Regions from separate parts of the Streptomyces sp. C1-1 genome, predicted to be linked through region 1. Evidence: riboswitches for the same ligand, from Rfam matches in the RefSeq annotation. Region 1 holds a riboswitch; each other region holds the start of a gene.
What was found. Region 1 has a riboswitch for cyclic di-AMP ahead of ACQF4J_RS20405 (transglycosylase SLT domain-containing protein). Riboswitches for the same ligand answer to the same signal wherever they lie in the genome.
Positions count from the first base shown of each region.

Region 1 (7,109 bases):
CGGCGGCAAAACCAGTTCGAGCAGCTAGCCAGCGACGCCGGCTGTCCGAACCGGACACGAAGTGACGAAAGTGAACGTCCTGGGGAGGGACTTCGTGACTCAACCGGTTGCAGTCATCGGCGCCGGGCCCTTCGGCCTGTCGACCGCCGCCCATCTGCGCGCCCGCGGCATCCCGGTGCGCGTGTTCGGCGAGCCCATGGTCAGCTGGCGCGACCACATGCCCGCCGGAATGCTCCTGAAGTCGACACCGGCCGCCTCCAGCCTCGACGCCCCGCAGCAGGGCCACACCCTGGCCGACTACTGCGACGCCGCCGGCATCAGGCGGCTGGTCACGGACGAGGACATCATCCCCGTCGAGACCTTCATCGCCTACGGCGAGTGGTTCCAGCAGAAGCTGGTGCCCGAGCTGGAGCGGGTGCGGGTGGTCTCGGTGGACCGGCGCGACGGAGGCGGCTTCGAACTGAAGCTGGACTCGGGCGAGTTGTTCACCGCCCGCGCGGTCGTCGTCGCGACCGGGCTGTCCGGCCTCGCGCACCTGCCCGCCGAACTCGCCACGGCCGCCGCGGACGGCCCCACCCCCGCCGGCCCGGTCTCCCACAGCTCACAGCACCATGACCTCACGCGCTACGCCGGAAAGGACCTGATCGTCGTCGGCGCCGGCCAGTCCGCGCTGGAGACGGCGGCGCTGGCGGCCGAGGCGGGCGCACACGTACGGGTGGTCTCCCGCGGGCGCGGCAAGGTCGACTTCGGCTCGCCGCCCTGGAAGCAGCCCAGGCTGCGCCCCGAATCGCCCTTCGGCCGTGCCTGGTCCCTGTGGGCGTTCAGCTACTACCCGCAGCCCTACCGCTATCTGCCCGCCCAGACCCGCCACTACCTGGTCCGCCGCGTCCTCGGCCCGCTCGGCGCCTGGTGGCTGCGTGACCGCTTCGAGGGCAAGGTGCAGGTCAGCGAGGTCGAGCGGATCGTGCGCGCGGAGGCCGACGGCGGCAGCCCGGCGCTGAAGGTCCGCACGCTCGACGGCCGGACGGACGAGCTGTCCGCCGACCACGTCATCGCGGCGACCGGCTACCGGGTGGACATCGCGGCGATGGACTTCCTCGGCCACGAGCTGCGCACCCGGCTCGCCGTCAGCCGCGGTACGCCCAGGCTGGGGGCCGGCTACGTGTCCTCGGTACCGGGCCTGTACTTCACCGGTCTGCCCGCGGCGGCCTCGTACGGGCCGGTGATGCGGTTCGTGTGCGGTACGGAGTTCGCCTCGCCGAGGCTCGCCAAGCACCTTGCGGCGGCGCACGGTTGAGACCGTGACGGACGCGGCCGACGGGGTCCGGCGAGTACCGGGCCCCGTGGTCCCCGGCCAGGGCTCGTGATCAAGGGCCGTAACCGGTAGGGGAGTTGACCGAGTGACGCCGGTGAACGGGGCGGTCGTCCGGTTCGCGATGAGTCGGTGGTGCGTCCTGTCCGTATTCTCTGATCATGGCCGCACCCACCGCATATGCACTCATCGCCACCGACCTGGACGGCACCCTTCTGCGAGGCGACGACACGCTGTCCGACCGGTCCCTCGCCGCCCTCGCGCGCGTGGCGGAGTCCGGCGCCCGGCACCTCGTGGTGACCGGCCGACCGGCGCCCAGAGTGCGGCCGCTCCTGGACGACCTGGGGAGCACGGGGCTCGCGGTGTGCGGGCAGGGCGCGCAGGTGTACGACGCCGGCGCGGACCGTCTGCTGTGGTCCGTCACGCTGGACCGGGAGCTGGCCGAGACGGCCCTCGGCAAGATCGAGGCCGAGGTGGGCCAGGTGTACGCGGCCGTCGACCAGGACGGCGTCGACGGGCTCACGCTCATCGAGCCCGGGTATCTGATGCCGCACCCGACCCTGCCCGCCGTACGCGTCGGCCGGCGCGACGACCTGTGGTGCGAGCCGATCAGCAAGGTGCTGCTGCGCCATCCCGACCTGTCCGACGACGAGTTGGCGGCGACGGCACGGTCGGTGGTCGGTTCCCTGGCCACCGTCACCATGTCGGGACCCGGGACCGTCGAACTCCAGCCATGCGGCATCACCAAGGCGACGGGCCTCGCGCTGGCCGCCGAGCACCTTGGCCTGGGCCCGCGGGAGACCCTAGCGTTCGGTGACATGCCCAACGACATTCCGATGTTCGACTGGGCCGCCCGGGGCATCGCCATGGCCAACGCCCATCCCGAACTCAAGGCGGTGGCCGACGAGGTCACCCTGTCGAACGAGGACGACGGCATCGCCGTCGTCCTCGAGCGGTTGTTCGCGGAGGTCTAGGACCCGGCGGCCCTCGCCCCGGTCGGCCTAGTAGGCGCCGAAGACGTTGTCGATGGAGCCGTAGCGGTGGTACGCGTAGTTGCAGGCGGCGGTGATGTTGGCGACCGGGTCGTAGGGGTCGTACGCCGTGCCCGCGACGTGGTACGCGGCGAACGTCGGGTCGATCACCTGCAGCAGACCCTTGGAGGGGGTGCCGGCCAGGGCGTTGGAGTCCCAGTTGTTGATGGCGTAGGGGTTGCCCGAGGACTCGCGCATGACGTTGCGGTAGATGCCGTTGTACGTGCCGGGGATGCCGTGCTGGGCCATGACCTGCAGGGACGCCCGGATCCAGCCGTCGAGGTTGTTGCTGTAGCCGAGCGAGGACGCGGTGACGACGCTGTCGGTCGCCGCGGACGCGCTGGTCGCGCCGATGACCGGGAGGGCGAGAAGGGCGGCGCCCGTGCCGACGGCGGCGAGCTTGCGGACGAGGCGGGATCGCTTGGTGAGGCGGTGGTGAGCGGTTGCGGGCATGGCGGGTTTCCTCTCCGTCGCCTGCGAGGTGAGCTGTCGGGTTCGGGCGGGAGCTGCCCGGCCGCGCCGCCGTACGGCGACACGACTTCACCCCAAGCCGGTGCGGGCGTCCTAGGACGCCCGTCCGGCGGCTTACCTGGTTCCCCCGCTCCTGCCGTGCGTGTGAGTTGGTCGATGGTGGAGAACGGGCGGCGGCAGGATTAGGCGTCCGCCCGGCAAGGCGGGAACGTATGCGAGAGCACATGTCCGGAACAAGCGGCAGAGTCACACATCGGGCCGCTTGACCTCGGTGTGGGGCCTTTGGGGTGCTTGATCCTTTGCGGTCGCCAAGCCTCAACTGACGCTTCGCGGAAGGTGGATCGGCCGGAATCGTCCGGAATGTAGATCTTGGCGGCGAGTGAGCCAAGTCACGGGTGTCGACAAGCGCGTCAAATCGGGCAATGGGCCCAACTCATAGTCAACCGGCCGCCCGTGGTATTCGATTCTGACCGCCCGTCATCTCACGTTCCACTCGCGGTGCCCCCGAGTGGACGCCGGCCACGTCTTCCGCTTCGACGGCGACGCCGATCTCGCGGACGGACGAGACGTCCATTTCCGTGCGGGCCGAGTCCCTCCCGTGGGGGATCGGCCGGACGTGTACGGAGTGGATGGAGCAAGTCAGTGAATATGGGTTGTTATCTGATCATCGGAAACATATCGGGCGTGATCTCATGCCGCCCCTGCCGGACGGGCGGGCGGCATGGGTGATCGAAAGGCGACCGGATACGCTGACTTGAGTGATGGCAGCGACCTATCGACAAACCGCGTAACCAGCCAGTAGACACCAGCAGACAGGAGACCCCTCGTGACCGTCGTCGGGCCGTTCGGGCTGAGCGTGCGGGACCAGGCTCTGGAAGCCGATGTCCAGGCCGGATTGGTGGCCGTCGAGGAGGGCCTGCTCGAAGCCACCAAGAGTGAGGTCCCCTTCATCACGGAGGCCGCCCAGCACCTGGTGCGAGCGGGTGGAAAGCGCTTTCGCCCCCTGCTGGTGATGCTCTCCGCCCAGTTCGGCGACCCGTATGCGCCCGGCGTGGTGCCGTCGGCCGTGGTGGTGGAGCTGACCCACCTCGCGACGCTGTACCACGACGACGTCATGGACGAGGCGGCCGTGCGCCGCGGGGTCGACAGCGCGAACACCCGCTGGGGCAACTCGGTGGCGGTCCTGACCGGCGACTTCCTGTTCGCCCGCGCCTCCCACATCCTGGCCGACCTCGGCCCGGAGGCCGTGCGGGTACAGGCCGAGGCGTTCGAGCGGCTGGTCACCGGGCAGATCCTGGAGACGGCGGGGCCGCAGGACGGACGCGACCCGGTCGACCACTATCTGGACGTGCTCGGCGGCAAGACGGGGTCGCTGGTGGCCGTGTCGTGCCGGTTCGGCGCGATGATGTCCGGCGCCGACGAGACGGTCGTGGACGTGCTGACCCAGTACGGCGAGCGGCTGGGGGTCGCCTTCCAGCTGGCCGACGACGTCCTGGACATCGCCTCCGACTCGCACGAGTCGGGCAAGACCCCCGGCACGGACCTGCGGGAGGGCATCCCGACGCTGCCGGTGCTGCGGCTGCGGGAGCGGGCGCAGCGACTCGGGCTGGCCGAGGACATCGCGCTGTGCGAGCTGCTGGACTCCGACCTGAGCGACGACGCGCGGCACGCGGAGGCGCTGGCCGGGCTGCGGGCGCACCCCGCGCTGGAGCAGGCACGCCGGGACACCGTGCGGTACGCGGAGGACGCCAGGGCGGCGCTGGCTCCGCTGAAGGAGTGCGACGCCAAGGTGGCGCTCATGGAGATGTGCGACGCCGTCGTGCACCGCGCGGGTTGATTTCGTCCCGGAGTGAGCTGATTTCCTCCCGCTGTCCCTGGGGATCCCGTCATCAGGGCAATTCGGTGTGACGTACGTCATATGGGTGGGCTGAGTCCGGCCTGTGGCCCCGCCGTACGCATACGCAGAAGGCCGGCGCAGGCGGTGTCGGCCGGTCTGCGGGGAGAAAACAGAATCATGCGCGTTCACGCGACGTTGTCGAAGCGCGGCAAGAGCCTGATCACGACCGCTGTCACGGTGGCCGCCCTCGGTGGCGTCGCCGCCGCGGCGACCCCCGCCTCCGCCGCCGGAGGCGACGACGGCACCGGCGCGGGGGTGACCCTCCTCGCCACGAGTCTGCGCGGCGCCAACGAGGTGCCGGTGCCGGGCGGCCCGGCCGTGGGGGACAGGAACGGCGCCGCTCTCGAGTTCATCAAGATCGACGGCGACCGGGTGTCCGTCGCCGTCACCTGGCACGGCACCGGCAGGCCGACCGGGCTCCACATCCACCAGGGCGCCAAGGGCACCAACGGCGACGTGAAGATCGACTTCAGCGGGCTGCTGAAGAAGAGCCGGCGGCACAGCGTCACCGGCACCGTCAAGGTCGAGGACCCGGCGCTGCTCGACGCGCTGAAGAACGACCCCGGGTCGTTCTACGCCAATCTGCACACCGCCGAGTTCCCCGGAGGCGCCGTCCGCGGCCGCCTGCACAAAGTCACCGTCGCGGCCTTCGACTTCCGGAACGCCCTCGACAACTTCCGCGCCTCCGTGATCAAGGGCCGGCAGATCTACGAGTGCAAGGCCACCGACGCCGGCGGCTACGCCTACGGCCAACGCGACGTCGAGGCCCTGCTCCACGGCGGCATCCACCACACCTTCGTGGCACCCAACTCCGGTACGCCGCAGTGGGTCGCACCGGACGGCAGCGCGGTCACCGGCGCCGTCCTGTCCAGGACCCCGAACGGGGACGGCAACATCCCCGAACTCGACCTCAAGGCCACCTCGTCCGGCGGCGACCACGGCCTGCTCGCCGGGACCACGGAGATCCTGCGGCTCAACACGGTCGGCGGAGTCGCCCCGTCCGGTTCCTGCGAGCCCGGCACCGTCGTGGGCGTCCCGTACCGGGCGGACTACGTCTTCCTGCAGGACTGAGACGGAAGTTCCCGCAGCGCTGACGCCGAAGCCGAGGCGGGTCGCGTCCGGGCGGTGCCCTCCCGCGCCGCGACCCCTACGGGTCGGGGGAGGCGCCGCCCGCTCGTGTCATACCCCAGGAGTACACACAGTTGCCTCCGCGGTCTGACGCTTCCTCCCGGCCGATTTGGTCAACTGGAGACCACGGAAAACACCACTCCTCACCGATTCGGGTGAGAATGGCGGCTACGGGGTGGATGCACGGGAGTTGGAAGCCGCCGCCGACGACGGAGGTAGCGCACAGATGGCACCGTACGAATCCGACGACAGCACGAGCGCCGACGAGGCCGACGACCTGCGCGCCGGGCGGCGCAAGGCCGCTCGCTACGTCGTCCCGGTCGCGGTGGTGGGGGTGGCCGCGGCGACCATCGGCCTCGTCCCCGCCCTCGCCGACTCGGGCGACCCGAACCTGCCGAAGATCAGCGCTCAGCAACTCATCGAGAAGATCGCCAAGTCGGACGTGCAGCAGATGTCCGGCACGGTGAAGATCAGCGCCGACCTCGGCCTGCCCGACCTCGGCGGGCTGGAGTCCAGCCTGACCTCCGGTGCGGCCCGCGGCTCGGGTGACGGTTCGTCCGCCGACCCCTCCGCCAAGCTCACCGAACTCGTCACCGGCACGCACACCGTGCGCGTCGCGGCCGACGGCCCGGACAGGCAGAAGCTGTCCCTGCTGGAGAACGCGGCCGAGTACAGCCTCATCCACAACGGCAAGGACGTCTGGGGCTACGACAGCCGGTCGAACTCGGTCTACCACTCCACCGCCCACGACAGCGCCGACGCGCGGAAGAAGCAGGAGCAGGCGCCCGCGACCCCGGACCAGCTCGCCAAGGACGCCCTCAAGTCGGTCGACGACACCACCTCCGTCACCGTCCAGGGCACCGCGCAGGTCGCGGGCCGGGACGCGTACCGGCTGGTCATCAAGCCCAAGGACGCCGGTTCGACGGTCGGTCAGATCACCGTCGCCGTCGACTCCAAGACGGGTCTGCCGCTGAAGTTCACGCTGACCCCGGCGAGCGGCGGCGCGGCCGTGATCGACGCCGGCTTCACCCAGATCAGCTTCGCCAGGCCCGCCGCCTCGACCTTCGACTTCAAGACGCCCAAGGGCGCGAAGGTCACCGAGGACAAGAGCCACGAGAACGGCTCCCCGAAGGGCGACGGCAGGCACGGCATGTCCGGCAAGGACCTCGGCAAGGGCCCCGACGGACTGAACGTCATCGGCAAGGGCTGGGACTCCATCGCCACCTTCGACACCGGCGGCAAGGGCGTCCCGTCCGGCTCCGAGGCCGGC
Region 1 is NZ_CP189826.1:4,479,402-4,486,510, reverse strand. Features, by position in the region: gene ACQF4J_RS20420 (ATP-grasp domain-containing protein) at 1-28, shown strand, start outside; gene ACQF4J_RS20415 (FAD-dependent oxidoreductase) at 95-1,297, shown strand; gene ACQF4J_RS20410 (HAD family hydrolase) at 1,474-2,286, shown strand; gene ACQF4J_RS20405 (transglycosylase SLT domain-containing protein) at 2,314-2,796, opposite strand; cyclic di-AMP (ydaO/yuaA leader) riboswitch at 2,800-2,980, opposite strand; gene ACQF4J_RS20400 (polyprenyl synthetase family protein) at 3,641-4,651, shown strand; gene ACQF4J_RS20395 (CHRD domain-containing protein) at 4,829-5,782, shown strand; gene ACQF4J_RS20390 (LolA family protein) at 6,066-7,109, shown strand, end outside.

Region 2 (7,109 bases), 2.4 Mb from region 1:
AAGTCGACGTGCCCGTACGGCGGTTCGGCATCCCGGAGCAGTTCCTCGCGCACGCCAAGCGCGGCGAGGTGCTGGCCGACATCGGACTCACGCCGGTCGAGGTGGCCGGGCGGATCAGCGCAAGCCTGGCCGTCAAGGAGGCCGAGGACACCCTGGCCGTCAAGGAACAGGTGAACGGCACCGTCAAGGAGAGGGCTGAATGACCAAGGAGTTCGACCTCGGGGCGCTCTTGGCCGAGCGCGGAGCCGAACGCTACGAGCTGCACGGGAAGTACCTCAACCACCAGCTCCCGCGCATGCTGCACACCATCGGCTTCGACAAGGTCTACGAGCGCGCCGAGGGCGCCCACTTCTGGGACGCGGACGGCAACGACTACCTGGACATGCTCGCCGGGTTCGGGGTGATGGGCCTGGGCCGCCACCACCCGGTCGTCCGCAAGGCGCTGCACGACGTCCTCGACGCCTCGCTCGCCGACCTCACCCGCTTCGACTGCCAGCCGCTGCCCGGGCTGCTGGCCGAGAGGCTGCTGACGTACAGCCCGCACCTGGACCGGGTGTTCTTCGGCAACAGCGGTACGGAAGCGGTGGAGACGGCGCTGAAGTTCGCCCGCTACGCCACCGGCAGACCGCGCGTACTGTACTGCGACCACGCCTTCCACGGCCTGACCACGGGCTCGCTGTCCGTCAACGGTGAGTCCGGCTTCCGGGACGGCTTCGCCCCGCTGCTGCCGGACACCGCCGTCCCGCTCGGCGACCTCGACGCCCTGGCACGGGAGCTGAACAAGGGCGACGTCGCCGCTCTGATCGTGGAGCCGATCCAGGGCAAGGGCGTGCACGAGGCGCCGCCCGGCTATCTGCGCGCCGCCCAGGAACTGCTGCGCAGGCACAAGGCGCTGCTCATCGCCGACGAGGTGCAGACGGGCCTCGGCCGCACCGGCGACTTCTACGCCTACCAGCACGAGGAGGGCGTGGAACCCGACCTGGTGTGCGTGGCCAAGGCGCTGTCGGGCGGCTACGTCCCGGTCGGCGCCACCCTCGGCAAGGACTGGATCTTCAAGAAGGTCTACTCGTCGATGGACCGGGTGCTGGTCCACTCGGCGAGCTTCGGCTCCAACGCCCAGGCCATGGCGGCGGGCCTCGCCGTGCTGTCCGTCATGGAGAACGAGCAGATCGTCGCGAACGCCCGGGCGACGGGGGAGCAGCTGAAGTCCCGGCTCGCGGCGCTCGTCGACAAGTACGAGCTGCTCGCCGACGTCCGCGGCCGCGGCCTGATGGTCGGCATCGAGTTCGGCAGGCCCAGGTCGCTCAGGCTGCGCAGCCGCTGGACGATGCTGCAGGCCGCGCGCAAGGGACTGTTCGCGCAGATGGTCGTCGTACCGCTGCTGCAGCGGCACCGGATCCTCACCCAGGTCTCCGGCGACCACCTCGAGGTGATCAAGCTGATCCCGCCGTTGATCATCGGCGAGCAGGACGTCGACCGGTTCGTGGACGCCTTCACCGCCGTGATGGACGACGCGCACAGTGGCGGCGGACTGATGTGGGACTTCGGCAAGACGCTCGTGAAGCAGGCGGTCGCCAACCGGTGAGCCGCCCGGCCGGGGTTTTTTGCCTCTGAGGCAACGAATTTGCCGCAGGGGCAAAACCGCGGCTCAATGGAGAGCATGAGCTCTCCGGAAGCCGAGTCCGAGCCGCTCCCCGGACCGGACCTGCCCGCCGTCGCGCCCCAGCTGCGCGCCCTGCGCCGTCGCGCCACCCTCACCCTGGAGGCCGCGGCGCGCGCCGCCGGGCTCTCGCCGGCCCATCTGTCCCGGCTGGAGACCGGACAGCGCCAGCCCTCGCTGCCGATGCTGCTCGCCCTCGCCCGTATCTACGGTACGACCGTCTCGGAACTGCTCGGCGAGCGGGTCGCCGACCGGGACGCCGTCGTGCGCGGCGCCGACATGGAACCGACGCCTGCGGGCGGCTGGACCTACTGGCAGGCCGGATCACCCGGCCGTGGCATGCAGGCCCTGCGCGTGCACGTGCCGCACGGCTCGCAGGGCGACATCGTGCGCGTGCACCCCGGCGAGGAATGGCTGTACGTCCTCAGCGGACGGCTGCGGCTGCGCCTCGGTGACACCACGCACCGCCTCGCCCCCGGCGACAGCGCGCACTTCGACTCGCTCACACCGCACCGCATCGCCGCGCAGGACCCCGACGGTGTCGAGCTCCTGTTCGTCCACACCCTGCTGCAGAGCCCGACGGCCACCCTGTGCCTCGGCCCCACCGATGGAGAGATGCCATGAGCAACAGCAACATGGAGGAGAAGTTCCCCCGCGGCCTGTGGGTCCGGCTGATCATCTACATCGCCGTGGGACACCTGTTCGCGGCCTTCATCTACCTGCTGTTCGCGGTGGGCGCGAAGTAGGCCGGGTGCCCGTCAGTCGAGCAGCCGCCCGCGCAGCCGCTCTCGGATCTCCGGTGTGACCCCGAGCCCCTGCTCCAGGTACGCCTCGACCCCGCCCCACGTCTCCTCGATGGTCTCGAAGGCCGCCGCCAGATACTCGGCGCGCGCCTCGAACAGGGGGCTGAGCAGCTCCATGACCTCGGGGGAGTAGCCGGCGGCGGAGCCGCTGCTGCGGTGCACCTTGTAGCGGCGGTGCTTGGCGTTGGACTCCAGGTAGTCCGCGACGATGGCCTCACGCTCCACGCCCAGGGTGAGCAGGGTGATGGCTATGGACAGACCCGCGCGGTCCTTGCCCGCCGCACAGTGCATCAGGGCCGGCACGCTGTCATCGGCGAGCGAGCGCAGCACGCGCGTGTGCTCGGTGGTGCGTTCCCTGATGATCGTGCGGTAGGAAGCGATCATGCGGCCCGCCGCCTTGCCGTCGCCGAGGGCCTCGCGCAGCTGCTCGATCTCGCCGTCCCGCACCATCTTCCAGAAACCGGCGCCGTCCGCCGGGTCGGACAGCGGCAGGTTCACATTGCGCACGCCGGGCAGCTCGACGTCCGGCCCCTCCAGCTTCTGGTCCGCCGCGTTGCGGAAGTCGAAGATCGTGTGCAGCCCCAGCGAGGCGAGGAAGGCGGCGTCCTCCTCGGTCGCGTGCGCCAGATGCCCGCTGCGGAACAGCACCCCGTGCCGCACCCGCCGCCCGTCCACCGTCGGCAGCCCGCCCACGTCGCGGAAGTTGCGGACCCGGGCCAGCTCCGGATCGGTCGACGGGACCTGCTGCGTCACGGGGGCTCCTCCCAGTCGGCCCCGCCGACTCGGCTCGACGGCGGGGACCTTGTCGACGATACGACATGGCTTCCTTGGGCAACGAGTTGTCCACAGGCGTTGCCGTCGACCCCCACCGGAGTTGATGATGTTGCTGCTTGATCGCACCTGTTCGAATCTGTGGGGGCTTGATGCTGGAGATCTCCGACAACCGCCGTACGTGGCTCCTGACCGGGCCGACCAGCGGTTACGCCATCCATCTCACTGAGGACGACGAGCTCCTGCACCTGCACTGGGGCCCCCGGATCGCCCTCGCCGACGCCGAGGCCCTCGCCGTACGCCCGCTGCCCGACTACCGCCCCTTCGAGTCCCCGCTCGACGGCCGTGAGGAGTACCCGGTCGAGGGCGGTCCGCGCTTCGTGCGGCCCGCCCTGTCCGTACGCTCCGACGAGCGGCGCGGCACCGAGTGGCGCTTCGAGGCGTACGAGACGGTGGGCGACCATCTCCGGCTGAGGTTCCGCGACGGCGGTCTCGCGATCACCCTGCACCACCGGATGCGGCACGACGTCGTCGAGCGCTGGGTGACCCTCGACAACGAAGGCCCCGGCCCCCTGGAGCTGCTGCGCGCGGACGCCGCCACCTGGACGCTGCCCGACCGCGACGGCTGGCGGCTGTCCCAGCTGCACGGCCGCTGGGCCGCCGAGTCCCGGCTCACGAGCTCCCCGCTCACCTACGGCGAGAAGATCATCGGCAGCCGCCGCGGGCACACCGGACACCAGCACCTGCCCTGGGTCGCCCTCGACACCGACGCCACCGAGGAGCGCGGCGAGGTCTACGGCTGCGCCCTCGGCTGGTCCGGCTCCTGGCGCATCGCGGTGGCCCAACTCCCGGACGCGCGCGTGCAGATCACCGGAGGCGCCGGATACGACGACTCAGGGCTGCTGAACCTGGCGCCGGGGGAGTCCTATACCACCCCCGTCTTCGCCGGACTGTGGAGCGACGGCGGCTTCGGCGGGGCGAGCCGGGCCTGGCACGCCTACCAGCGCGCGTACGTCGTCCCGGACGCTGACCAGGACCGCCCCGTGCTGTTCAACTCCTGGGAGGCCACGGAGTTCGACATCTCCGAGGAGCAGCAGGGGGCCCTCGCGCGGCGGGCCGCGGCGATCGGCGTGGAACTGTTCGTCGTCGACGACGGCTGGTTCGGCACGCGCACCAGCGACCGGGCCGGACTCGGCGACTGGACACCCAACCCGGACCGCTTCCCCAAGGGCCTGGCGCCGCTCGCCGACTACGTGCACGCACTGGGCATGCAGTTCGGCATCTGGGTCGAACCCGAGATGGTCAACCCGGACAGCGACCTCTACCGCGCCCACCCCGACTGGGTCCAGTTCCAGCCCGGACGCAAGCGGACGGAGCTGCGCAACCAGCTCGTGCTGAACCTGGCCCGCGAGGACGTCCAGGAGTACCTGTGGGAGCGGCTCGACGCACTCCTGACCAGCGCTCCGATCGACTACGTCAAGTGGGACTTCAACCGCTGCTTCACGGACGCCGGGTGGCCGGGTGACGGCTATCCGCAGCGACTCTGGGTCGACCACGTCCGCGCCCTGTACGCACTCCTGGACCGGCTGCGGGCGGCCCACCCCGGTGTCGTCTTCGAGTCCTGCTCGGGCGGCGGCGGACGGATCGACCTCGGCATCATGAGCCGTACGGACCAGGTGTGGACCTCGGACAACACCGATCCGCTCGACCGGCTCGCCATCCAGCACGGCTTCAGCCAGATCCACCCCGCGCGCGTGATGGCCGCCTGGGTCACCGACAGCCCCAACACCCAGCTCAACGGGCGCGTCAGCTCGTTGCGCTTCCGGTTCGTCAGTGCCATGGCCGGAGTGCTCGGGGTGGGTGGGGACCTCACGCAGTGGACCGAGGAGGAGCTGGCCGAGGCCCGCGACTGGGTCGGCCTCTACAAGGAGATCCGGCCGCTCGTCCAGCACGGCGAGCTCCACCGCCTCAGGCCGCCGACGGGCGGGCTGAGCGCGGTGCAGTACGTGCGCGGGGACGAGACCGTCGTCCTCGCCTGGCTGCAGGCGCAGAGCTACGGCGAGCCCGTACCGGCCCTGCGGCTGCGTGCTCTCGACCCGACGGCGTCGTACGAATGCCTCGAAACGGGCGAAGTGCATCGAGGTGGCGTATTGCTGCACCATGGCCTGCGTACCGGACTTCGGGGCGACCTCGATGCGGCAGTTCTCCGCCTGCGCCGCATCTGACTCTTCTGTCCGAATTGCTGCGTTGATTGGGCTTCATTCCAACTCGCGCTGCGACAAGGGAAGCTGGAGCAGTGTCACGTGAGCAGCGTCATATCCGTGACGGTGCGTACCTCGTCATGCTCACGTAATCAATCTGTCTTTCCTGCGGATTGAAGAATGGCCTGAAGCGGAAATTCACGGAGAGTGACCGTGGATTTCCGCGGAGGATCAAGAGAAACGCATTCACGGGGAACCGTCGCTTGTCCCTTCGCGTCTTCGTCGCTTACGTTCCACACCAATCCGGACGGACGCCCAATCCTGCCGCCGCCCGGAGCCCGCACCAACTCACCCGTGTACGGCAGGAGCGGGGGACCCACAGGTACAACGCCTGTTCCGGTCTCCGGAACGGCTAGGGGTACAGCCGCGACCAGCGCGCGGCCGGGCATCTCCAGCCCGCACCCGACAGCTCACCTCGCAGGCGCCGGAGAGGAATTCGCCATGCCCGCGAAGGGTAAGCACCGCCGCCCGAAGCCCCAGCGCTTCACCCGCTCCATCGCCGTCGCCGGAACCGGCGGCGCCGCGCTCGCCCTCCCGCTGATGGGTGCCACCGGCGCCCACGCGGCCACCGCCCAGTCCGCTTCCCAGTCGGTTTCGGAAAAGGCCGTGCAGTCTCTTCCGAATACCGTCAAGAAGGCGACCGAAAAGAAGAACACCGCCTCCGAAAAGGCGGTGCACGTCTATTCGGTGCGGTCCGGCGACTACCTCTCGAAGATCGCCGAGGAGCAGCACGTCAGCGGTGGCTGGCACAAGCTCTACGCCGACAACCGCGCCGCCGTCGGCGACGACCCGTCGCTCATCCACCCCGGTCTGAAGCTCTCGATCGGCAAGAAGGCCGCGACGGGCACCACCAAGTCCTCCACGGCCAAGTCCTCGTCCTCGCAGGGCTCGACCACGCCGAAGGAGCGCTCGTCCTCCTCCGGTGAGGGCACCACCCGCAGCGCCGCCGCGACCACCACCGCCGCCACCGGCTTCCAGCTCCCCGTCTCCGGCGCCACCGTCGGCACCGGCTACCACGTGGCCGGCAGCATGTGGTCCAGCGGCTACCACACCGGCGTCGACTTCGTCGTCCCCACCGGCACCTCCGTCAAGGCCGTCGGCGCGGGCACGGTCGTCTCCGCCGGCTGGGGCGGCGCATACGGCAACCAGGTCGTCATCAGGCTCGCCGACGGCTACTACGCCCAGTACGGGCACCTCTCGCAGCTGTCCGTCTCGGCCGGCCAGAGCGTCAGCGCGGGCCAGCAACTCGGCCTGTCCGGCGCGACGGGCAACGTCACCGGGCCGCACCTGCACTTCGAGATCCGGACCACGCCGAACTACGGCTCCGACGTGGACCCGGTCGCCTACCTCCGCTCCAAGGGCGTCGCCGTCGGCTGACCCCCCGCCGCCACGCCGCCCGACACGCCGCCGAAGGCCGGACCCCGATCCCCGGGTCCGGCCTTCGGTGTGTCCGCGGGGTCGACGACGGGGCGGGCGCACGGCCGTGTGGCGGTTGACCCGTCAACAGCCCTGAACAGAGCGTTATTCCGACCTTGGCCAACACTTTGGGAGTGGCTTATGTCACCGCCCGTCAACCCCGGCCTACGGTCGCGTAGGTCACATTCGAAGGTGAAT
Region 2 is NZ_CP189826.1:2,102,656-2,109,764, reverse strand. Features, by position in the region: gene dxs (1-deoxy-D-xylulose-5-phosphate synthase) at 1-203, shown strand, start outside; gene ACQF4J_RS09690 (aspartate aminotransferase family protein) at 200-1,585, shown strand; gene ACQF4J_RS09685 (helix-turn-helix domain-containing protein) at 1,661-2,284, shown strand; gene ACQF4J_RS09680 (DUF6126 family protein) at 2,281-2,406, shown strand; gene ACQF4J_RS09675 (tyrosine-protein phosphatase) at 2,419-3,216, opposite strand; gene ACQF4J_RS09670 (alpha-galactosidase) at 3,387-5,459, shown strand; cyclic di-AMP (ydaO/yuaA leader) riboswitch at 5,775-5,932, shown strand; gene ACQF4J_RS09665 (M23 family metallopeptidase) at 5,937-6,872, shown strand.
Region 2: linked by a shared signal. The riboswitch ahead of ACQF4J_RS09665 (M23 family metallopeptidase) and the one ahead of ACQF4J_RS20405 (transglycosylase SLT domain-containing protein) in region 1 are both predicted to bind cyclic di-AMP.

Region 3 (7,109 bases), 4.2 Mb from region 1:
GGCGTGCGCTCCATACCGGCAGTGCCCGTCCGGCGGCGTGCAGTCCATCGCGGCAGCGCCCGCCCGGCATCGGTCGCTCCGGCGCGGCAGCGCCCACCCCGCGACGGGCGGCCGGCCGGCCGCGGTACCAGGTCGGGGCGTGCGCTCCATACCGGCAGTGCCCGTCCGGCGGCGTGCAGTCCATCGCGGCAGCGCCCGCCCGGCATCGGTCGCTCCGGCGCGGCAGCGCCCACCCGGCGGCGGGCGGCCGGCCGCGGCCATGGCCGGCCTGCGCCGTGGCCCGTCGGCCGGGATGTCCGCCGGGTGGCTCAGGAGCGGCGGCGGGGCTTTCCTCGCTTGGGGGTCTTCGACGTGCCCGCCCTGGGGCTGCGGGCCGGCGTCTTCGCCGCCGCGGGCTTGCGGCGGGGCGCCGGTTTGTCCGCGGCCTTCTCGGCCGCCTGCGGCTTGCGACCGCGGGAGCTGTTGACCGTACGGCCGCGGACGATGCCGATGAAGTCCTCCACCAGGTCGGTGGTGGAGTCCTCCGGCCAGGACAGGGCCACGCTCGACCGGGGCGCGTCGGTCACCGGACGGTAGGTGAGGTCCTTGCGGTGATGGAGGCGGGCCAGGGACTGGGGCACCACCAGGAGGCCGACGCCCGCCGCGACGAGCTCGACGGCGTCCTCGGTCGTCGCGGGGCGCTCGAAGGCGGGCTCGCCCGGCGGGGCGTCCCAGTCGAAGACGTCGTCGAGGGGGTGGAAGAGCACCTCGTCGGCCAGGTCGGCGAGGGTGATCTCCTCCGCCGCCGTGATCACGTGGTCCTTGGGGACGACGGCCACGGTCGTCTCGGTGTAGAGGGGGATGGCGCTGAAGTACGTACGGTCCACCGGGAGCCGTACCAGCCCCGCGTCGGCCTCGCCGGCCCGCAGCACGTCGGGGGCCTCGGCCGCCGGTACGGGCTGGAGGGTCAGCGGGATGTCGGGCAGGCGCTCGTTCCAGATCCGCACCCACTTGGCGGGCGTCGTCCCCGGGACGTACGCAAGCCGGAACGTCTGGGATGCTTCCGAGCCTGTCACCCCGCCAGGTTACCGGCCGTGGTCGGAGGCGTCGTACGCGCTCGATACCCTGGACCCCATGAAGTCGCACCAGACCGCCCAGACGATGAAGCCCGCCACCGCGGCGAAGAAGCTGGGTGTGTACCTCGAGGCCACCCCCGCAGAGTTCCGTGAGGGTGTCGTCTCGCGCGCCCAGCTCGACGAGCTCCAGGCGAATCCGCCCGAGTGGCTGCACGAGCTGCGGGCCAACGGTCCGCACCCCCGTCCCGTGGTCGCGGCGAAGCTGGGCGTCTCCATCTCCGGTCTCGCGCGCGGCGGGGTCACGGATGCCCTCACCACCGAGGAGATCGAGGCCCTGAAGCAGGAGCAGCCCGAGTGGCTGGTCAAGGAGCGCGCCACGCAGGCCGAGGTCCGCAAGGAGGGCGCGCGGATCAAGAAGCGCAACGCCGAGCGGGCGGCCGACCAGGACCAGGGCTCGCGTTCCTGACGCCCCGCGGACGAGGGGTTCGGTGACTCTTTGTCACCGCACCCACGCCCTCTGTCCACCGTCGAGGCATCTGACGGAGCGTCACGACGAAGGTCACAAAAGCGTATCGGACATTCCGGCCGTCAACCTTCACACGAGCCGCACAAGTTGGCTAACTTGGCCTCAGGCCGCTCGTGTCACTCCGGCGAACCCCGTCGGGAAGAGCGGCCTCCGCCGAATCCGGTGCGCCTCCGCGGCAGCCGGAACCGGGGACCCAACCGATTCATGGGGTGAATCGGCCCGACTGCGCTTCGGCGCAAGGGCCGTAGGGCATGCCTTCCGGAATTGACCGCCCGAACCCGACAGCTAACTCGGTAGGCGGAGTACGGAAGGAGTACGGCCCCCATGGCGCCGGAACGATCGTCGCGTGCCGGAGGCTTCGGCCTCCCCGGTATGCGCAACTCCGCCCTCGCGACGGCCGCCCTCACCTCGGTGGCCCTGTTCTCGCAGACGGCCGACGCCGCGCCCCAGACGGGCGACGAAGCACCCAGCCGGGAGGACGTCCAGCAGCGGGTGAGCAACCTGTACGACCGCGCCGAAGGAGACACCGGGCAGTTCAACCTGACCCGCGTGCAGAACGCGCGGGGCACCGGCGAGCGCGGTGGTCAGCCGCGCAGGGGCTCGGACCCCGACCTGGACAACGTCAGCCGGCAGTGGTTCGACATGGCCCGGGCGTCCATCGGGCCGACCGTCCCGGCGATCCTCCCGTCCGACCGCACACCGGCCAGGCGTCCCGCGGCCACCCGGCCCGCGCGCCCGGTTCAGACGCGTGCGGCCCGTGAGCTGGAGGCTCCCACCCGGGCCGTGCCCGAGCTGCCCGCCGCCGGGCCCCGTCGCCCGGTGGCCGAGCTGCCCGCCGGCCCGACGGCGGCGCTTCCCGCTGTGCCGCAGCCCCGCCAGGAAGCAGCCCCCGTGGCCCCTGCCCCCGCGGAGTCGAGGCAGACTTCGCTGCGCAGATCCAAGCAGGAGAACCAGCGCAAGGTCGCCGCGGCGAGCGACCTGCTGTACCGGTACGTCGCCCGGCAGACCTCCGCCCCGCGTCCCGCCGTCGCACCGCAGCAGGACCGGAACACCTGGCAGGCGGCCCCGCAGAGCGCGGCCGCCGCGCCGATCGAGGCCACCCAGGCGCAGCCCAGCTGGGCAGCCCAGGTCCAGCAGGCGGCCACGGCCCGCACGATGAACGAACCCGCACCGGCCCAACCCGACTGGACAGCCCAGCCCCAGCAGCCCGCGGCCGCGCCGGCACAGCCCGGCTGGGACACCGGGGCGCAACCGCTCGTCACGCAGACGATGACCCCGTCCGCACCCGCCCAGCCCGGCTGGGACACCGGCGCACAACAACTCGTCGCACAGACGATGACCCCGTCCGCACCCGCACAGCCGAGCTGGGCGATACCGGCGCAGCAGACAGCCACGGCACGCACGAACACCACCACCGCGCCGGCACAGCCCGGCTGGGACACCGGCGCACAACAGCTCGTCGCACAGACCATGGCCCCGTCCGCCCCCGCCCAGCCCGGCTGGGACACCGGCGCACAACAGCTCGTCGCACAGACCATGGCCCCGTCCGCCCCCGCCCAGCCCGGCTGGGACACCGGCGCACAGCAGATCGTCGCGGCGGCGGTGCCGCAGGCCGACTGGCGGGATCCGGTTGCTCAGGAGCAGGCTCGGCGGAGGGCCGACGAGGCGCGGAGGTTGCGGGAGCCGTCGGTTCTGGACACCGGCGTGCCGGTGGTCGAGGAGCGGCGGGTGCCACAGCCGACCGTCCTGGAGACGGGCGTCCCGGCCGTCGAGACGTCCACCGGCACGAAGGCCGACCGGGCCGTGGAGTTCGCCCGCGCGCAGATCGGCAGGCCGTGCCTGTGGGGCGCCGTCGGCCCGGAGTCGTACGACAACGCGGGGCTCACCCAGGCCGCCTGGAAGGCCGCCGGGGTCGCGCTGCCGCGCAGCACGCACGAGCAGTCGAGCGCCGGCACGGTGATCCCCCTCGCCGAGAGCCGTCCCGGTGACCTCATCTTCTTCCACGACAACTTCAGCCATGTGGGTCTCTACACGGGCAACGGTCTGATGATCCACGCCCCCGGTCCGGGCTCCGTCATCCGTGAGGAGTCGATCCACAACGCCGGGGAGGCGGCGATCCGCATCGCCGTGCGACCGGCCTGACGGTTTCGGTCACAGCCTCGACCAGTCCACAACCGAAGAACGTTCCGGGCCCCGCGCCGCCAGCCGGCGCGGGGCCCTTCGTCGTGACGTCCCGTTCCGGCACACCGTCGGCAGGCCCTGCAGAGGCTCCGTGAAGCTTTCATTCATGTCTTGACATGCGGATGACATGATTCGCAGCTTGAGCACCGTCATTCATGTTCGTGATGCAAGTTCACGAACATGAATGGACCCGACCTCCGACGGCCTGATCGACAACGCCCTGGGCTTCCTCGGCCTCGGCCCGGTGCAGTTCCTCGACGACCCCGGCACCGCGCTGTGGTCGACCATGATCATGGGCATCTGGATGGGCGCCCCCTACAACATGGTGATCATCCTCGCCGGGCTCGCGGGGGTGAACCGCTCGCAGTACGAGGCGGCCGCGATGGACGGCGTCACGCTCTGGCAGCGGCTGCGCCACATCACGCTGCCCGCGATCCGGCCCGCGCTCGGGATCGTCCTCACGCTCGCCGCCATCCGCGGACTGCGGGTGTTCACGGAGGTGTACGTCCTCACCGGTGGCGGTCCCGCCGGATCGACGGACGTCTGGATGACCCGCGCCTACACCCTCGGCTTCACCCGCAACGACATCGGCGGCGCCTCGGCGGCCTCCGTCGTACTGCTCTGCGTGACGCTCCTGCTCACCGTCACGGTCAACCACACCGACCACCACTACTGGGGCGGGCTGCGCCGCACCCGTGAACTGGCGGCCGTGTGCGAGGCGTTCGGACTGGGGCTGTCGATGCACTCCAACTCGCACCTGGGCATCAGTCTCGCCGCCATGACCCATGTCGCCGCGGCCATCCCCAACCTCGACCACTCCTGCGACGCGCACTACCCGTGGAACTCCGCCGACGACGTGATCCGTCCGGGTGTCCTCGAGTTCCGTGACGGCGAGGTCGCGGTCCCCGAAGGGCCGGGACTGGGCGTGGAGTTGGACCACGAGGCACTTCAGAGGCTGCACCGGCTGTACGTGGAGTCGGGGGTGCGTGGCCGCGACGACACGGGCTACATGCGCCGGATCCAGCCGGACTACGAGCTACGGCTGCCACGCTGGTGACCCGGGTGCGGGCCGCCGGTCCCCCGTTCCGGCGGCCCGCACGGGATCCGGGGCCGGAGGTGCACCGGCCGTCCCCCACCTGAACCGCCGGGTCTCCCCCGCCGCGGCCGCCGGAGCGACGATGTGCTGGAGTGTTTCCGAGAGCGTCTCTGTCGCCCGTGTGCAGTCTCGGGCACCGTGGACGCCGTTCGGTATGGGTACAACTGCGTACGCGGAGTCGGAACGTGGCACAGGCGCTGGGCGGAGCCCATGAACGCATGCTGGCGGTGGCCGTCGCGGCCCTCAACGAGCCCGAGCCGGAGCGGCTGTGGCCGCTGCTGGCCGAGGCGCTGCCGACCCTGTGCGGTGGCGAGACGCTGATCTACAAGCTGGACGAGTGGAACGCGTCCTCGGGCACGGTCGGCATGCCCGCCGCCGTCGCCGACGGGTTCGCCCGGCTCGGCGAGGAGTCCGTGGGACTGCTGCGGGAGGGCTACCCCTTCGCGCCCCTGTACACGGCGGGCCGGGACCGCACCCCGCTCACCGCCCGCCGGGCGGCCGGCCGCGCCTGGTCCTCGAGCCCGACGGCGCGGCTGATCGGCGGCCTGATGGACGCCGACCACGTGCTGGCGATCCCGCTGCCGAAGGCGACGGGCCCGGTCACCGGCTGCATGGTCTACCGCTCGGGCCGGGACTTCACCGACGACCAGGTCCGGGTGGCCGGGGAGTTGCAGCCGCTGCTGGCCGCGGTCGATCGGCAGCGGCAGCTGCTGGAACGCCTGCGGCGCTCGGCCGGCGCCGCCCACCAGGCGGCCGACACACGGCTGACGCCCCGGGAGACGGCGGTCCTGCTCCTGCTCACGGACGCGCTGACCGCGGCCGCGATAGGCCGCCGGCTCGGCATCTCGGACCGTACGGTCCACAAGCACATCGAGAAGATCTACCGCAAACTGGGTACACGCGACCGCGTCAGCACGGTCCTGCGCGCCCAGCGAATCGGCCTGGTGCCCACACCGTCCGCACGGCCGTAGGGGTGCCGTCGATCCTTCGGAGTCCGTCATGAAGCCGAACCGTTCAGTCCCCGCCGCGACCGTCATCCCCGTGCTGATCTACCCGGACGTGCGCGCGGCGGTCGACTGGCTGGGCGCGGCCTTCGGCTTCGTCGAGCGGGTGCGCATCGGCGAGGACCACCGTGCCCAACTCGCCTACGGCGACGGGGCGGTGATCGTCGGAGACGTCCGCAAGGACCGCCGTCCGCCCCGCCCCGGCGAGGTCACGCACTCGGTCACCGTCCGTGTGGCGGACGCCCGGGCCCACTGTGAGCGGGCCCGGGAGCACGGCGCCAGCATCCTCATGGAGCCGACCGACTTCGAGTACGGCGAGCGCCAGTACACGGCCGAGGACCCGGCCGGGCACCAGTGGACGTTCTCGCAGACGCTCGCGGACGTGGCTCCGGAGGAGTGGGGCGGGACGACTGTCGGCTGAGGTGCGCGCTCAGCCGGTCCGGCCGGTCTGGAGCCGGCGCGCCCGCTCCGCCTCCCGCCTGAGCGCCCACGCGTCCGCCACCGGCCCCAGGTGCCCCAGCTTGTCGGGGTTGATCACCGAACGGATCGCCCCGACCCGTCCGCCGACGACGTCGAGCGCCATGACGCTGACGATCCTGCCCTCCCGGTCGCGGAAGAGCGCGCCCGGCCGGCCGTTGACCTGCCGCGGCTCCACCACGACACCGACGCTGCCGATCTGCGGCGCGAACTCGGCGAGCACGCGGGCCACGTGCTCGGCGCCGACGACCGCGTCGGCCAGCTGCGGCGCCTTGCCGCCGCCGTCGCCCGCCATGTGCACGTCGGCGGCGAGGAGTTCGCGCAGCGCGTCGACGTCGCCCTCCCGGAACGCGTCGAAGAACCGCCCGGCGAGTTCCTCGCGCTCCTTGCGGCCGGCCTCGAACCGGGGCCGGCCGGCGTCCATGTGCCGGCGGGCCCGTACGGCGAGCTGGCGGCACGCCGCCTGCGAGCGGCCCACGGCCGAGGCGATGTCCGGGAAGCCGAACCCGAAGACCTCCCGCAGCACGAAGACCGCACGCTCCAGCGGGGTCAGCCGTTCCAGCAGCAACAGGGCGGCCATCGACAGCGAGTCGGACAGCTCGGCGGAGCGCTCCGGGTCCTCGTAGGGGTCGGCCAGCAGCGGCTCGGGGAACCACGGGCCGGCGTACTCCTCCCGCCGTACCCGGGCCGAGCGCAGGACGTCGACGCAGATCCGGGTGACCACCGCCGACAGGTAGGCCTTGGTCGAGGTGGGCCGGGTCGGGGCGGCC
Region 3 is NZ_CP189826.1:8,635,169-8,642,277, reverse strand. Features, by position in the region: gene ACQF4J_RS39290 (LysR family substrate-binding domain-containing protein) at 309-1,055, opposite strand; gene ACQF4J_RS39285 (DUF5997 family protein) at 1,114-1,521, shown strand; cyclic di-AMP (ydaO/yuaA leader) riboswitch at 1,723-1,897, shown strand; gene ACQF4J_RS39280 (NlpC/P60 family protein) at 1,906-3,723, shown strand; partial or broken gene ACQF4J_RS39275 (carbohydrate ABC transporter permease) at 3,947-4,399, shown strand; partial or broken gene ACQF4J_RS39270 (enolase C-terminal domain-like protein) at 4,406-4,819, shown strand; gene ACQF4J_RS39265 (helix-turn-helix transcriptional regulator) at 5,077-5,829, shown strand; gene ACQF4J_RS39260 (VOC family protein) at 5,858-6,283, shown strand; gene ACQF4J_RS39255 (RNA polymerase sigma-70 factor) at 6,293-7,109, opposite strand, start outside.
Region 3: linked by a shared signal. The riboswitch ahead of ACQF4J_RS39280 (NlpC/P60 family protein) and the one ahead of ACQF4J_RS20405 (transglycosylase SLT domain-containing protein) in region 1 are both predicted to bind cyclic di-AMP.

Region 4 (7,109 bases), 1.4 Mb from region 1:
TCCAAGGCGCTCGAGACGGCATGGCTGCAGCAGTACGGCGTGGCCCCCAAGCGTCTCGACGACAACCTCCGCCTGCAGCTGGAGGCCCAGAAACTCGCCCGGACCCTCGGCACCGACACCAGCAAGCCGGCCTTCTGGAACGCCCTGTCCAAGGCCTCGAAGGAACTCCACGTCGACCTCAACCCGCGCTACGGCGCCTGGGACGTCCAGAAGAGCAGCCGCGTCGACGCGAAGACGCCGTGGGTGCGAGAGGTCGCCACGGCGGCCTCGCAGGGCACCGCGTAGCCGGAGGAACGGTACGGCGGCAGCGGCGGGCGCCCCTGCGGGTGTCCGGCCCCCTGGCTGTGGCCCCCCGCCCCTGCCTGTGGACGCCCGCCCTTGTGAACCCCCGCCTGTGGACAACTCGTGGGGCTGTCCGTGACGTGCGTTAGCTTCGAATCGTGAACGCAACCAGCTTCGACCCCGCCCCCGGCCAGGACCCCGGCGAGGCCCCCGCCCCCGGCCGCATCGTCCTGCTCACCACCAGCCACCGCGTCGCGCCCGGTCTCCTCTCCTGGCCCGCCTGGCAGGTCCTGCACGCCGCCGACCGCGTGCTGTGTGCGGACGGCGCTCACCCGCAGCTGCCCTATCTGCGGGAGGCGGGCATACGGGTCGACGAGGCGTCCCCGACGGCGGAGGAACTGGTGGCCGCCTGTGCCGGCGACCGCACCGTGGTCGTCGTCGCCACGGGCGAGGGCGAGCCCGCCCTCACGGACGGCCTGGCGCGCCTCGCAGGCTCGGGCCGTGTGAGCATGCCCGAGCTGGAACTCCTCCCCGCCTCCTACGACCTCCCCGGCGCCCGCCTCCTTGACCTCGTCCAGGTCATGGACCGGATTCGCGCCGAGTGCCCCTGGTCCTCGCAGCAGACCCACAAGGGCCTGGCGAAGTACGGCATCGAGGAGGCCTACGAACTCGTCGAGGCGATCGAGGACGGCGACCGCGACGAGCTGCGCGAGGAACTGGGGGACGTCCTGCTCCAGGTCGTCTTCCACTCCCGCATCGCCGAGGAGGACCCGGACGCCCCCTTCTCCATCGACGACGTGGCCGGTGGCATCGTCGCGAAACTCATCCACCGTCACCCGCACGTCTTCGGCGACGAGACCGCCTCGACCCCGGAGGAGGTCAAGGAGCACTGGCTGCGCACCAAGGCGATCGAGAAGCGGCGGGAGTCGGTGACGGACGGCATACCCCTCGGACAGCCGGGCCTCGCCCTCGCCGCGAAGCTCGCCTCACGGGTGCGCACGGCGGCCCTGGAGGTGCCGCTGCCGGCCGGGGAGGGCATCGGGTACGAACTGCTGGCGCTGGCGGCGCGGGCGGAGGCGGAGGGAGTGGATCCGGAGGCGGCTCTGCGGGTGGCGGCGCGCACCTATCGCGACGCGGTGCGCACGGCCGAGGGCCTGCGGGGTTAGTACCGTTGTCCCGTAGGGCGGGGCGAGGCAAGGGGGCCTGATGGAAGCCGAGTTGGCGGCGCTGGCGGCTGCGGGGAGCTCGGCGGTCGTGCAGGCGATGGCGACGGACGCCTGGACGAGCGTACGGGAGCGCGTCGCGTCACTCTTCGCCGCCGCCGAGAGCGGCGCGGGCGACGAGGGCCACGCGGGCGGGGCGAGTCACGCGGGCGGGGCGGGTCACGCCGAGGGCGAGCGCCGTGCCGAGCAAGAGCGTCTCGTCGCGGGGGCGGCCGAACTCGACCTGGCCAGGGAGAAGTTACTGGCGGCGGGCGGCATGGACAGGGTCACCGAGGCCATCGAGACGTACACGGAGGCCGAGTTGCGGGCGCGGCTGCGCCGACTGCTCGCGGACGACCCGGGTGCCGCGGCCGGACTGCGCGACCTCATAGACGAGTTCGCGCCGCTCACGGACGGCGGACCGGCGGTCACCAACACGATCTCCGGAGGACGCTTCGACGCTCCCGTCGTGCAGGCCGGCACGATCCACTCGCTGACCCTGCACCACACCCCCGAGGCCGCCAAGGACCACATCGACTTCCGCGAGGGCACCTTCAACGGCCCCGCGATCGGCGTCCAGCATGTCCACGGCGCTCCGCCCGAGCGGCCCCGCGCCGTCGCCGACGGCTGGCCCCGCCTGGGCGCCCTCCGGCTCCCTCCCGGCGTACGGCCCGCGCGTCGCGTCGGCGACGAGACGGACCAGCCGCCGTACGTGCCGCGCGACTGTGACCCGGTGCTCGACCGGTTGCTGGCTCAAGCGCTGCGCTCGGGAGGACTGGTCGTGGTCACCGGGGAGCCGCTCGCCGGGAAGACGAGGACCGCCTGGGAAGGGCTGAAGCGAGCGGCCGCCGACGGCACGCGTGTCTGCGTCGCGCACGAAGGCACCGACCTCGGGTCGCTGCCCGGCGCACTGCAGGGCCGCGATCCCGAGGGCACGCATGTGGTGTGGCTGGACGACATCGCGGGCCACCTCGACGAGCAGGGGCGGACGGCGGGCGTCGTCTCCCGGCTCACGCACGAGGGCGTGCTCGTGCTGGCGACGATGCGGGACGAGGCGTACGCGAAGCACGGCTTCGGGGACCATGCCCACGCCCGGCTGCTGCGCGGGGCCCGCAAGCTCGAACTGACCTGCCGCTGGAGCGGGCCGGAGCTGGAGCGGCTGGCGGAGGCGGAGGACTCGAGGCTGGTGGACGCGGTCCGCTGGCGAGAGGAACTGGGCGTGACGCAGTTCCTCGCGGTCGGGCCGGAGCTGGGGGAGGAGTGGCGCTGGGCACGGCGGCCGGACGGGCGGCCGTGGGGGTACGAGCTGGTGCGGGCGGCGATCGACGCGGCCAGGTGCGGGCTGCGGCGCCCGTTGGCGGCGTCGGAATGGCGGATGCTGCTCGTCGACGCCGAGTACGGGGTGCTCCTGGAGGACGAATGGCTGTCCGAGGAGCTGTCCTGGGCCGGTCGGCCGCGCCTCGGCGTCACGGGGCTTCTCGTTCCGGACAAAGGGGAGGGCGGCACGGTCTGGCGGGCGAGCGGAGCACTGGTGGCGGACGCGTTGCGCTCGCCCGGGTTCCCGCCGCCCGGGCCCTACCTCTGGCGGAACATGAGCGCGCTGGCACAGCGGGCCGGCGCCGCCGAGCTGGAGGCGGTCGTGGCCGCCGGTCGTACGGCCCTGCGAGCGCCCGCCTCGGCGGGGGACGCCGACGCCCGCAAGGTCATCACCGACCTCGCGGACCTGGCCGGCGACGAGGCGGACGCGGACCGCTGGCGCGGGCTCCACTTCAACGCCGTGGGCGACCAGGAGAAGGCCTTCCACTTTTTGGAGAGGGCGGCGAGCGCGGGCCACCCGGAGGGCCGGCTGGACCTCGCGGCCCTGCACCTCGTCCGCGCCGAACACTGGCTGGCCGAGGCCGCCGAGGACGGCTCCCCGCATGCCGCCGCCACCCTCGCCGCCCTCCGCGAGGCACTCCCCCCGAACCCGGATACCGTCAAGGAGTGACCGACCAGCCCACCCCCGACCAGCCCACCCCCACCACGGCGCCCGCCCACACCGGCCCCGACACCCCCACCCCCTCACCCCCCGACCTCTTCACCTGGGAATTCGCCACCAACCCCTACCCCGCCTACGCCTGGCTCCGCGCCCACGCCCCCGTGCATCGGACGACTCTGCCGAGCGGGGTCGAGGCCTGGCTGGTCACGCGTTACGCCGACGCCAAGCAGACCCTCGCCGACAACCGGCTGTCCAAGAACCCGGCCCACCACGACGAGCCCGCCCACGCCAAGGGCAAGACGGGCATTCCGGGTGAGCGCAAGGCCGAGTTGATGACGCATCTGCTCAACATCGACCCACCCGACCACACGCGGCTGCGCCGTCTCGTCTCGAAGGCGTTCACGCCCCGCCGGGTCGCCGAATTCGCGCCACGCGTGCAGCAGTTGACCGATCAGTTCATCGACCGGTTCGCGGAGAAGGGCTCCGCCGATCTCATCCACGAGTTCGCCTTCCCGCTGCCCATCCACGCGATCTGCGACCTGCTCGGCGTCCCCCGTGAGGACCAGGACGACTTCCGGGACTGGGCGGGGATGATGATCCGGCATCAGGGCGGCCCCAGGGGTGGGGTGGCGCGGTCGGTGGAGAAGATGCGCGGGTATCTCGCCGACCTCATCCACCGCAAGCGCGCCGCCCTCCCGGACACCCCGGCTCCCGGCGAGGACCTCATCTCCGCCCTGATCCGCGCCTCCGACCACGGCGAGCACCTCACCGAGAACGAGGCCGCGGCGATGGCCTTCATCCTGCTCTTCGCGGGGTTCGAGACCACCGTCAACCTCATCGGCAACGGCACCTTCGCCCTCCTCACCCACCCCGAGCAGCGCGCCCGCCTGCAGACCTCCCTCGCCGCAGGCGAACGCGGCCTGTTGGAGACGGGCGTCGAGGAACTCCTGCGCTACGACGGGCCGGTGGAGCTCGCCACCTGGCGGTTCGCCACCGAGCCGCTGACGATCGGCGGACAGGACATCGCCGCCGGCGACCCCGTCCTCGTCGTGCTCGCCGCCGCCGACCGCGACCCCGACCGCTTCGCCGAACCCGACACCCTCGACCTGTCCCGCCGCGACAACCAGCATCTGGGATACGGCCACGGCATCCACTACTGCCTCGGTGCCCCGTTGGCCCGGCTGGAGGGCCAGACCGCCCTCGCGACGCTCCTCACCCGGCTACCGGACCTCCGACTGGCCGAGGATCCAGGGGAGTTGAGGTGGCGGGGCGGACTCATCATGCGCGGACTGCGCACGCTCCCGGTCGAGTTCACTCCGGTCGAGGCCTCGAGCCCCCCGTAAACATGACACGCGTTCAACTCTGTGATCTTCACGTGATCTACGCGGCATTAACTTGTGACAAGTGATCGGTAGCCGCTACGTTCACGGATCAACAGCGGCGCGAAGGTTTGGCCCAAGCTTCACGCGCCGCGGTCATTGCTGTCTCGCGAAAGGCCCTCCGCATGCTCTCCGGGAACGGTCGTCACCGTCGCCCCCGCCAGGCTCCGGCTCTCCTCGTCGCGGCCGGAGTGACCGGCTCCGCCATCGCGATCCCGCTGTTCGCCGCGGGAGGCGCCAGCGCCGCCGACGGGACCACCTGGGACAAGGTGGCGCAGTGCGAGACGGGTGGCTCCTGGAGCGAGAACAGCGGCAACGGCTTCTACGGCGGCCTGAAGCTGTCCCAGGCGGACTGGGAGAAGTACGGCGGCCTCGACTACGCCCCCAGGGCCGACCTGGCCAGCCGCAACCAGCAGATAGCCGTCGCCGAGAAGCTCCTGGACGCCGAGGGCGTCGGCGCCTTCCACACCTGTGGACTGACGTCGGGGCTGAGCAAGGACTCCGGTTCGGCCGACGTGGACACCGGTATCGGGGGCGGCTCGTCCGACTCGTCCGGTTCGTCTGACGGTTCCGGCTCCACCGGTTTGTCCAATTCATCGGGCAACACGTCGGACGACACCTCCGGCGGCTCCGTCTCGTCGGACGCGTCCGGTTCGCCTTCGGCCTCCCCCGGCTCTTCTTCGCATTCCACCGGCAAGTCCAGCAAATCGGACAGTTCGGCCTCGCCTTCCGCCTCGACGCCGAGCGCGTCGCAGGGGGCCGCCGGCTCCTCCGCGGGGCGGGCGAAGAGTGACGAGTCGGACAATTCCCGGCAGGCCCTGGGCTCTTGGAGCCTCGTCGACACCGGGGCCGTCGACTCCGCGGCCACCGGCGGCGGCACCGGCAAGCACCGCGGCGCCACCGCCGACGAGAGTGCCGACGGGGGCGCCGTGAAGCCCGCCGCGCACGACTCGTACACCGTCCGCACGGGCGACACTCTCGCCTCCATCGCCGACTCCCTTGACGTGGACGGCGGATGGCGCGCCATCTATGACGCGAACAAGCAGGCCATCGGTACCGACCCGAACCACATCTTCACCGGTCAGACCCTGGATCTCCCTGCCGAATAGGGCGAAATACGGCGGGAGTTCACGTCACGCTTCGCGCTGAATGTCCGTTTTGGCGAAAGTGTGGGATGAGTCTCAGAAGCCCTGATCGTCTTTGAAATTCCGCGGATTCCGTGTCTACGGTCATGACCGCTCGGCAACCCGAGCCCCGTCTGCCGCAACGCCGAATCCTGCCAGTGGCCGTACGGGAACAGTCGTCGCTTGACAGCGCCGTAGGCAGGAGCGGGGGACCCAAGGTAAGTGCCCCACCGGGTGGTTGACGGTGGTGGCTCGGGGTGTAGCCGCGGCTCGCGAGAGCGAGGCCGCGGCCGGGCAACTCAACCGGCCCGAACCCGACAGCTCACCTCGCAGGCGTCGGTGAGGGGATCCACCATGCTGTTTTCCGGCAAGGGCAAGCACCGTCGTCCGTCCAAGGCCACCCGCGCCGCCGCGCTCGCCGGTGTCACCGGTGTCGCCATCGCCGCCCCGCTGATGGCGGCCGGCAACGCCTCCGCCGCCACCGCCTCCGAGTGGGACGCGGTCGCCCAGTGCGAGTCGGGCGGCAACTGGTCCATCAACACCGGCAACGGCTACTACGGCGGTCTGCAGTTCTCCGCCTCCACCTGGGCCGCGTACGGCGGCACCGCCTACGCCGCGCAGGCCAACCAGGCCTCCAAGGCGCAGCAGATAGCCGTCGCCGAGAAGGTTCTCGCCTCCCAGGGCAAGGGCGCCTGGCCGGTCTGCGGCACGGGCCTGTCCAGCGCCGCCTACAACGGCTCCAGCGCCTCCACCGGCTCGTCGGGCAGCACCGCCACCCGCTCGACCACCGAGCAGCAGGCCTCCCGCTCCTCCGAGCGTCCGGCCCCCAAGAAGTCGACCAAGACCGTCACCACCCCGACCGGCAAGAAGGTCAAGAAGGGTGACGGCGAGTACAAGGTCGTCAAGGGCGACACGCTCAGCTCCATCGCCGCCGAGCACAAGGTCAAGGGCGGCTGGAAGAAGCTGTTCGACCTGAACAAGGGCATCGTCGAGGACGCCAACCTGATCTACCCCGGTCAGCAGCTGCACCTGAAGTAAGAGACAGTCGAACCACAGGCCCCGCACATCCGTGTCCCCCACAGTGGAGGCACGTGAGGGCCACCCCCGTCCCCACGGGCTCCCCGCTCCGGTGCGTCTTCCCCCG
Region 4 is NZ_CP189826.1:5,857,586-5,864,694, forward strand. Features, by position in the region: gene ACQF4J_RS26835 (SurA N-terminal domain-containing protein) at 1-285, shown strand, start outside; gene ACQF4J_RS26840 (nucleoside triphosphate pyrophosphohydrolase) at 441-1,448, shown strand; gene ACQF4J_RS26845 (hypothetical protein) at 1,489-3,471, shown strand; gene ACQF4J_RS26850 (cytochrome P450 family protein) at 3,468-4,805, shown strand; gene ACQF4J_RS26855 (transglycosylase family protein) at 4,967-5,950, shown strand; cyclic di-AMP (ydaO/yuaA leader) riboswitch at 6,146-6,316, shown strand; gene ACQF4J_RS26860 (transglycosylase family protein) at 6,320-7,003, shown strand.
Region 4: linked by a shared signal. The riboswitch ahead of ACQF4J_RS26860 (transglycosylase family protein) and the one ahead of ACQF4J_RS20405 (transglycosylase SLT domain-containing protein) in region 1 are both predicted to bind cyclic di-AMP.